3 regions of the Peribacillus sp. R9-11 genome follow, and region 2 is predicted to be linked to each of the others. Evidence: riboswitches for the same ligand, from Rfam matches in the RefSeq annotation. Region 2 holds a riboswitch; each other region holds the start of a gene.
What was found. Region 2 has a riboswitch for thiamine pyrophosphate ahead of RE409_RS20925 (ABC transporter substrate-binding protein). Riboswitches for the same ligand answer to the same signal wherever they lie in the genome.

Region 1 (3,286 bases), 2.2 Mb from region 2:
CGAGCTTCTCGCAAAAGGAGAGCAGGATGTTTTGATTGTGAGTCATGCTGCTCTCATGGTATATATGAGGAAAGAGCTGATCCGACGGGGATTCGCAGGTCCAAAGTTTAAGATTGCTAGTAATGGAAAGTTGTATGTGTTCGAAAGAAAATAAGGAAAAACTCGCATGTGAACTTTTTTAAGTTTTCATGAGCAAATAGGGTAAGCCTTTTGATATTTCAAAGAAAGATGAAGGCATTTTACCGATAGTTATTCTTTTTCTAATGGTTGTGGTTTATTATTGTAATAGTGTAATTTTTTCGAATTCAATGGTAGGGAAAAGAGGGTGAGCATTTTGGTAAAGGCAGTTTTTTTTGATTTAGATGATACGTTACTTTGGGATCAGAAGAGTGTGAAAGAGGCTTTTATAGCGACATGCGAATTGGCAAAGGCGAAATATGATTTGAATGTTGACGAGTTTGAGGAAGCGGTACGGAAAGAAGCACGTGAGCTTTATTCTTCTTATGATACATATGAATTTACGCAAATGATCGGTATCAACCCGTTTGAAGGACTTTGGGGTAATTTTCAAGATGATCATGATGAATTCCGTAAGATGGCCGAGATTGTACCAGCTTATCGGAAAGAGGCATGGACAAGAGGCTTGAAGGCATTAGGGATAGATGACCCGGCATTTGGTCTTGAGCTAGCAGAACGTTTCCCTGCTGAGAGACGGAAAAAACCATTTATTTATGAAGAAACATTCCAGGTGTTAGATGAGTTAAAAGGGAAGTACAAATTGTTATTGCTGACGAATGGTTCGCCTGAGCTTCAAAATACGAAGCTTGAAATCACGCCTGAGTTAGTTCCTTATTTCGATCAAATCGTTATTTCCGGCGCGTTTGGACGTGGGAAACCGGATGCTTCTATTTTCGAGCATGCATTAGAAATCATGGAGCTTGATAAGCATGAAGTATTAATGGTCGGCGACAATTTAATGACGGATATCCTTGGTGCATCACGTGCAGGCATTAAATCGGTTTGGATAAACCGTCATGATAAGGAACGGAATGAAGTCATCCCTAATTATGAAATCACGCATTTAGAGGAGCTTTTTCCTATCCTTGAGAGTCTAAATAAATAACGGATATATCCCCTTCAAGTAGTAAGTTCAAAAAAACTTAACTTGGAGGGGATTTTATTTAATTCAAAACATGGCATTAAAATAATAGGTCTTTGAATTTATTTACAAACCAAAATGGATGGTATATAGTTACCATGTAATAATTAATATTATTCAGACTAGGGGTGTCCAATAAAAGTTGGGCTGAGAGAGAAGCGCGTTAAAGCTTCTTAACCCTCAGGACCTGATCTGGTTCATACCAGCGTGGGGAAGTTAGAATCTACTATTCAATGACATATAATTTGGTCATTTCTGTAGTCATACTAACTTTAGCCGGGTCTTAAATATGAGACCTGGCTTTTTCGTGCGAAAATGGATTGGATTTTGTCCTTTTTAATCTAACTTAAAAAGGAGAAATGAAATCATGAGTAATTCAGTAAATGACATGAACGTTTCAATTATGTCCAATTTTGCAGGAAGTAAAAAAGTTTATGTAGAGGGGTCTAGACCTGATATAAAAGTTCCTATGCGTGAAATTAAACTAAGTCCCACAACAGGAGCATTTGGTGAAGAGGAAAATTTACCTCTACGCGTATATGATACTAGCGGTTTCTATACGGATTCTGAGTATTCTATTGATATTCGTAAAGGTCTTGACCCTATTAGACGCAACTGGGTTCTTGAACGGGAAGACGTTGAAGAGTATGTGGGGCGTGAAATAAAACCAGAAGATAATGGGTATAAAAAAGTTGAGTCTCATTCCAAAGCAGAAGTTTTTCCGGGATTGATACGAAATCCTTTGCGTGCAAAGAAGGGGAGAAACATAACCCAACTCCATTATGCTCGTAAAGGTATCATTACCCCAGAAATGGAGTTTATTTCGATTAGAGAAAGTGTTTCCGCTGAGTTTGTACGAGATGAAGTAGCTAGCGGGCGGGCCATTATACCGGCTAATATTAACCATCCTGAAAGTGAGCCGATGATTATCGGACGTAATTTTCATGTGAAAATAAATGCGAATATTGGGAATTCAGCGGTTAGTTCATCCATCGAAAATGAAGTAGAAAAAATGACTTGGGCCACTCGCTGGGGAGCCGATAACATCATGGATCTCTCTACCGGAAAAAATATACACACAACCCGTGAATGGATTATTAGAAATTCGCCTGTACCTGTTGGAACAGTACCGATTTATCAAGCGCTTGAAAAAGTAGATGGAGTCGCTGAAAATTTAACATGGGAGGTTTTTCGGGATACTTTAATTGAGCAGGCTGAGCAAGGTGTTGATTACTTTACCATACATGCTGGTGTGCTTCTGCGATATATCCCATTAACAGCAAAGCGGATGACGGGAATTGTTTCCCGTGGGGGTTCTATTATGGCTCAATGGTGTCTGGCTCATCATGAAGAAAGCTTCCTCTATACTCATTTTGAAGAAATCTGTGAAATCATGAAAGCATATGATGTATCTTTCTCATTAGGAGATGGACTTCGTCCTGGATCTATTGCAGATGCAAACGACGAGGCGCAATTTGCGGAATTGGAAACATTGGGTGAACTAACAAAGATTGCTTGGAAACATGATGTACAAGTTATGGTTGAGGGGCCCGGTCACGTTCCAATGCATTTAATTAAAGAAAATATGGATAAGCAACTGGAAGTTTGTCAAGAAGCCCCATTCTATACATTGGGACCCCTAACAACTGATATAGCTCCTGGCTACGATCATATTACTTCTGCGATTGGGGCTGCCATGATTGGCTGGTTTGGAACTGCGATGCTTTGTTATGTGACACCGAAAGAGCACCTTGGTCTTCCAAATAAAGAGGATGTTCGAATAGGGGTTATTACGTATAAAATTGCAGCCCATGCCGCTGACCTAGCAAAAGGCCATCCAAATGCTCAAAAACGAGATGATGCCCTTTCAAAAGCAAGATTCGAATTTCGTTGGAGAGATCAGTTTAATCTATCGCTCGATCCTGAAAGAGCCGTTGAATATCACGATGAAACTCTGCCTGCTGAGGGTGCCAAAACAGCTCACTTTTGTTCAATGTGCGGTCCTAAATTCTGCAGCATGAGAATCTCACAAGATATTCGTGATTTAGCTAAAGAAAAAGGGCTTGGTTTTGAGTCTGTAATTGATGAAGGCTTGAAAGAAAAAGCGAATGAATTTAGAAACACAGA
Region 2 (3,286 bases):
TACCAAAGCCAAACCAGATGACTAGAAGCGGCGCCAAAACGATGATAGGAATATTTTGTGATAGAATGAGAAGCGGATAAACCGCATCTTTTACACCAGGAAAAAGGTGTAAGAGAGCAGCAATTACTAAGCCAATACAGCTTCCAATAAAAAAACCAGATAATGCAAGGTTAGTAGTTGATATAAGGTGTCCAAAAAGGCTATGAAACGACTCTATTCCCTCGATAAAAATGGCTGATGGAGCAGGAAGTAGCCATTTTTCAACCTTTAATAAGCCTGTTGCTAACTCCCACACTATTAGCAACAATAATAAAAGAAAGAAGGGAGCCCCCTTCTTCCAAATCTTTCTTCCGCTCATGGCCGATATTTCTCCGTTAACGTATCCATCGTGATTCCGCTAGGCTGGTACAATATTTTCACTTGGGAAATGACATTCGGCGAACCTATTTCAATCATTCTCACATTCATTTTTTCTATAACGGCCAGAAGCTCAGAAAGCTCACCTTCCATTGTTGTTTCAAGCGGGTGCACCTCGTACTTGACACCTGATTCATCGATGATTTTGATCGCTTCATCGACTAAGGGGATGACATTTTCCCCTTTAGGAATAATTTGTATACTAATTAATGAGTTTGCCATTGTAGTTCCTCCTATTGTGGTAAAAATTCATTGGTAAATGCTTTCTCAGGATCGAAATCACCTTCAAGAAGATTATTTTCAGTCATCCACTCACTATAATTCTTCCAAATTTCAAGCTTTTGTTCACCCCATCTAGGAGCATCATCCTGATACTTAGATGCAAGCCACTTCTGGCTTTTCTTCACTAGCTTTTTATCTAGATCTGGTGCAGCCTTGATTAAAATGTCTGCCGCATCATCAGGATTCTTAATCGCAAACTGGTACCCTTTCGAAGTTGCCTCTACGAACGCTTTAACAGTATCTGGATCCTCTTTAATCATCTTTTCATTTGTGGTCAAAACAGGCGTATAGTAATCGAGCTTATCTGAGTAATCAGTTAAGTAAACCATATTCAGCTTTTCATTTCGCAATTCAGCCTCAATACCTGTCCATCCATAATAAATCCAAGCGAAATCAATATCTCTTTTCACTGAAGTGAAAAAATCCGAGTCGCCTGTATTTACTATTTCCACTTTATTTACATCCGCATTATCTTTTGTCATGAGAGATTCGATGATAGCCTTTTCAACTGGAGACCCCCAGCCACCATACGTTTTCCCTTCAAAATCCTTAGGTGTTTTAATATTTTTAGCCACAGGAGAAGCGAATCCTGAGGTATTATGCTGGATGACAGCCGCTAACGAAACAATCGGCACGCCTTGCACACGAGCCTGTGTAATGCCCTCCTGGTAGCTCACGCCAAATTCTGATTTCCCTGAAGCCACAAGCTTATCAGCTCCTGCCTCACCTGGCATGATAATTTCTACATCCAGGCCTTGTTCTTTAAAATACCCTTTTTCCTTCGCTACATACAATCCTGTATGGTTTGTATTCGGTGTCCAATCGAGAACAACCGAAACCTTTTTTAATTCTTTATTGTCTTCATTTTTACCTGCTTCTTCCTTTTCAGTAGTGCCGCCAGCACCACATCCAGCTAAAAGGAATAACAAAGTTATCAGTGGCAATAATTTATTCACTATTTTTCCTCCTACACATTATATAAGGTCCATATGCCGAAACTTTATTGGGTGCCAGTCCCCATCCAAATAATAGATTAAAAAACAAAAACGCCCGAGGATGAATTCGGACGTTAACATACAAAACAGAAAGTCAGTCATAATATGTTCCCTCCGCTGGCATCATCCAGATCAGGTTCAAAGAGTCAGCATCTTAAGGACGCAATCTCAGCCAGCAATACCGGCTCCCCTACATTTCTTGCACATATGAACTTTTCTCTCTCATTATATCAATTCATACAGAAAAGGGAATACTAATTTGCTTCTTCTAACGATGGGCCATTCTGATCATCCTCAGTAATAGGAATAAAATTTGATCAGTATTGTTCAGCAACTCATATAATAATTATTATTACACTGTAGATAGTTCTTGAACTACTTGAATTAATCATTTAATTTTGTGACCAAGAGGTGGATATGATTATGATAAAAATTAATCAAAAATGGTTAGATGTCAGTCAAATCCAACCAGGTATAATATCTGAAAAAGCATTAGAAATTCTCCAATTAATGTGGAAATATCCGAATATTTTTGTATATAAGACAATGGAAGATCTTAAATTCGATATAGAGATGAGGCTGCAAGTCAATAAAGCTGCCGTTTCGTTAGATAAGAGTAATCCTGAATTTACAATACTCGAGGATTCTGTATGCAATGAACAATATTGGCGACTTACAAAAGATGGAGCATTTGAGCTTAAACCAAGCGTACCCCCTCATCTGGCACTTGAGGATATTTTCATAAACGGAAGTCTTTACGCTTTCGAATGCGGGACAGCGATAGTCATTGTTTTTTTAAAAGCTGTTTTAGATACGGTTGGTCCTAAGAATTTTGACCGTCTTTTTTCAGGCCTTACTCTTTATGACTGGCACTATCCGCAGAATTTGATTCTTCGAGTTCATGAAGGGACGGGTTATGTACCAGGCGACTGTGTTTACTTCAAAAACCCAGATTACGACCCGAGCACTCCAGAATGGCAAGGGGAAAATGCGATATTCCTTGGAGAAAACCTCTTTTATGGCCATGGGATTGGGATTACCAATCAACAAGGAATCATCGATGAATTAAATAGCAATAGAAAGTGGAATGCCATCATATCAGCGTTCCTAACAAAGCATATTGTAAGTATAAATAGTTCCCACTATAGTCAATTCAAGCCAAATATCCCCCGTAATAACTCCGTGTCGCTTCATGACTGCCTATCCAATATAATTGTTTCTGAAATAGGCTCGAGAACTTTTCTAGCGTAGGATTAACCGTTTCTCTTATTAAAGATATAGATTTTGAATCACTTTTCGTTTATTTTAATAGCTTGTGAAACTCGACACTGACTAACAATTTTTTTCAGAGTGACGTGTATCACTATAAAAAAAACGCTTGGGAAATGGATTTCCTCAAGCGTTTTTTTCTTTTTATGCACCAAAGTTTCTTTTTTCTTTAAACCTACGTGTCCCTGCCTTCCCCCATTTTGTAATGGAAAGCGTATAAACCACCAAGGCAGACCAAATGAATAAAAAGGCTAAAAGATGTGCTTTTGTAAAACTTTCATGATAGACAAATACCCCGATTAACAAGGTTAAGGTTGGAGCAA
Region 3 (3,286 bases), 1.8 Mb from region 2:
CATTATGGGGAAATCGAAAGAAATGGGACTGTTTGGCCTTAGCATTCCTGTAGAATATGGTGGGTTAGGCATTGATATGGTAGGGAAATGCGCCATTCTAGAGGAGTTGGGAAGAACACATAACGGTTATACAACAGTAATAGGCGGACATACGGGAATTGGCGGCGTTGGAATTGTAGAGATGGGAAATGAAGAACAAAAACGCAGATATTTACCTGACATGGCATCAGGTGACAGAATTGGCGCTTTTGCTTTAACTGAACCAAGCGCAGGTTCACATGCCTCAAATCTGAAAACAACAGCGGTTAAAAAGGGTGAAAAGTATATCCTGAATGGAAGCAAACATTACATTACTAATGCTCCAATCGCAGATGTGTTTACAGTAATGGCTGTTACAGATCCTTCTAAGGGTGCAAAAGGAATCACATCTTTTATCGTCGAAAAAGACTCCCCAGGATTTCAACTAGGAAAAATCGAACGGAAAATGGGCCTTCATGGTTCACATTCTTCTGAAATTTTCTTTGAGGATTGTGAAGTTCCAGTTGAGAATGTATTGGGTGAAGAGGGGCAAGGGTATATGAATGCCCTGAAAATCTTGGCGAATGGACGTGCAGGAATGGCAGCACGAAACCTAGGGTCGTGTGAAAAATTACTTGAGATGTCGATTGATTTTGCTCATATGAGAATTCAGTTCGACAAACCAATCTTCGAACAACAAATTATTCAACATTACTTGGCAGATATGGCATTAGATACAGAAGCCCTTCGATCCATGACCTATCGCGTTGCGTGGATGGTTGATCAAAAAAAGAACGTCATTAAAAATGCGGCTATGGTCAAGTTACTTGGTTCAGAAACGTATAATCGTGTAGCTGATAAGGCTCTCCAAATTCATGGAGGGATTGGTTACATTTCTGAATATCCCATTGAACGTTTTTATCGTGATGCACGTATTACGAGAATTTATGAAGGTACATCCGAAATCCAAAAGAATATCATAGCGGCTCAGCTTCATAAACAGTACCAACGATAATTAGGAAAGCAGGATTAATAGTAAAATAAACTTTGCTTAAGGTTAATAGAGAATATTTTTTATGTGATTAAGTTCGATTTCCAAAGAGTATGTTAGGCGATTTTTTATTTAACATATCGTTGGATTTTATACATTACTAAAAAAAACTTTATTTAATAAGTTTGACAATTAGATTGAACGTGTTAATATAAAGGCAAATGAACTAAATATACAATTTGTACCACTAGGGGTGCTTTACAGGTAAAAGTCAATTTTACCGCAGAAGCTGAGATTAAAGTATAACTTTAAGACCCTTAGAACCTGATCTGGTTTACACCAGCGTAGGGAAGTGGGGTCATGAAACAATACGTTTATGTATTATTTCAAGTACAACCACTTTCTTTACGTCGGTAAAGGAAGTGGTTTTTTATTTGCTCAAAAGAGGTGATTATAGGTTACCAATCATTATTTATCCAGTTTCATTGCTTAATAAAATACAAATTTGGAGGTATAGAAAATGAAATTTTCAGAGGTCATTCGTAAAGAAGTAGATCATATTTGGGAAGCAAGCTTCAATCACCCGTTTGTTAGAGGAATTGGAGATGGCACATTGCCAGTAGAGTGTTTTCGTTTTTATGTCATGCAAGATGCATATTATTTATCTCACTTTGCTAGAGTTCAAGCTTTAGGTGCAGTCAAAGCAACAGATTTACATACAACTAGTCGACTAGCAAGCCATGCACAAGGAACATATGAAGCTGAATTAAAGCTTCATGAAAATTTTTCTGAGAGATTAGGTATTACAGAAGAAGAAAGGAAAAACTTTAAGCCTGCTCCTACTGCCTATGCCTACACATCCCATATGTATCGTGCCGCGTATTCTGGCCATTTAGGGGATGTGATTGCGGCCATCTTACCGTGTTACTGGCTGTACTATGAAATAGGTGAAAAACTGCAAGGGTGTATACCTGATGAGCCAATTTATCAAGAGTGGATTGCGGCATACGGAGGAGAATGGTTCCGTACGTTGGTAGAAGAACAAATCGCGAGACTTGATGAGATCGCTGAAAAAGTAACGGAAGAAGACAAAGAAAGAATGAAAGAGCATTTTATCCTTAGCAGTCAATATGAATACTCATTTTGGGAAATGGCTTATCGCTTAGAAACTTGGCCAGTGCATAAGGAAACATTAGAAGTATAAAGGAGATTGACAATGAGAAAAGGGTTGAAATTAACGGATATTTTAGTCACAATCGTGATTGCCGTCGCATTTGGAATAGTTTATATCCTTTGGGGATCGATATATTATTCCGTTAAACCATTAGGGTTACATGTAGATCAATTAATTTATGGAATGTGGTTTATAGCAGGGCCCGTTGCTTTTTTAGTTATGAGGAAACCGGGTGTGGCTCTGTTGGCAGAAATCGCGGCAGCGTCCGGTGAATTCTTTTTAGGTTCACCGTGGGGATTAACCGTACTCTTATATGGAGTTGTACAAGGAGTATTCGCGGAACTGGTGTTTATGGCGTTCAGGTATAAAAAGTTTAATATGTCGGTTGCTGTATTAGCGGCGATAGCTTCATGTGTAGGATCGGTCCTCATGGATTTTGCATACGGAGAAATTGGTGCCCTCTCTCTTTGGAATTTACTATTATTTATGATTGCAAGATTTATCGGGTCAATTTTCTTTGCTGGTGTATTTGCTTACTATCTAGTAAAAGTATTAGAAGCAACAGGAGTAACTAATCTAGTTCGTCCAGTATCAAGTAAGGATTATGCTGCACTGGATCAAAAGTAGAGGTTGATAAGTATGGAACGAATAGCTCTTGTTGAAAAGTTAAGATTGAAGTTTCCCGGTGATGAGTCCTTGATATTCAAGGACTTATCCGTCTCGTTTGATAAAGGTGAAAAAGTTCTATTGTTGGGACCGTCCGGATGTGGAAAGTCTACACTTTTGCAAGTGTTAAGTGGGCTGATCCCACATTCCATTGAAGTCCCGATGAAAGCGAAAGAACTGGAGAGCCCTTCTTCATGGGGATATGTTTTTCAAGACCCAGATAGTCAGTTTTGTATGCCATTTGCAGATGAAGAAATTGCCTTCGTCCTTGAAAACCTTTCCGTTCCTAAGCAGCAAATGAATGAAAGGATTCACAATCATATCCGGCAGGTAGGATTACACTTAGATGATATCCATACAAGTATTGATACATTATCAGGCGGGATGAAACAGCGTTTAGCGATTGCGTCAGTATTGGCACTTGAACCTGAAGTGAT

Region 1: another riboswitch for thiamine pyrophosphate. It lies ahead of thiC (phosphomethylpyrimidine synthase ThiC); the one in region 2 lies ahead of RE409_RS20925 (ABC transporter substrate-binding protein).
Region 3: another riboswitch for thiamine pyrophosphate. It lies ahead of tenA (thiaminase II); the one in region 2 lies ahead of RE409_RS20925 (ABC transporter substrate-binding protein).

Annotation. Positions count from the first base shown of each region.
Region 1 is NZ_CP133763.1:812,918-816,203, forward strand. It holds gene RE409_RS03875 (histidine phosphatase family protein) at 1-154, shown strand, start outside; gene RE409_RS03880 (HAD family hydrolase) at 335-1,123, shown strand; TPP riboswitch at 1,274-1,390, shown strand; gene thiC (phosphomethylpyrimidine synthase ThiC) at 1,524-3,286, shown strand, end outside.
Region 2 is NZ_CP133763.1:4,297,712-4,300,997, forward strand. It holds gene RE409_RS20915 (ABC transporter permease) at 1-358, opposite strand, end outside; gene RE409_RS20920 (thiamine-binding protein) at 355-639, opposite strand; gene RE409_RS20925 (ABC transporter substrate-binding protein) at 651-1,655, opposite strand; TPP riboswitch at 1,787-1,896, opposite strand; gene RE409_RS20930 (protein-glutamine gamma-glutamyltransferase) at 2,118-2,945, shown strand; gene rarD (EamA family transporter RarD) at 3,108-3,286, opposite strand, start outside.
Region 3 is NZ_CP133763.1:2,537,040-2,540,325, forward strand. It holds gene RE409_RS12340 (acyl-CoA dehydrogenase family protein) at 1-1,033, shown strand, start outside; TPP riboswitch at 1,249-1,377, shown strand; gene tenA (thiaminase II) at 1,530-2,213, shown strand; gene RE409_RS12350 (ECF transporter S component) at 2,226-2,810, shown strand; gene RE409_RS12355 (ABC transporter ATP-binding protein) at 2,823-3,286, shown strand, end outside.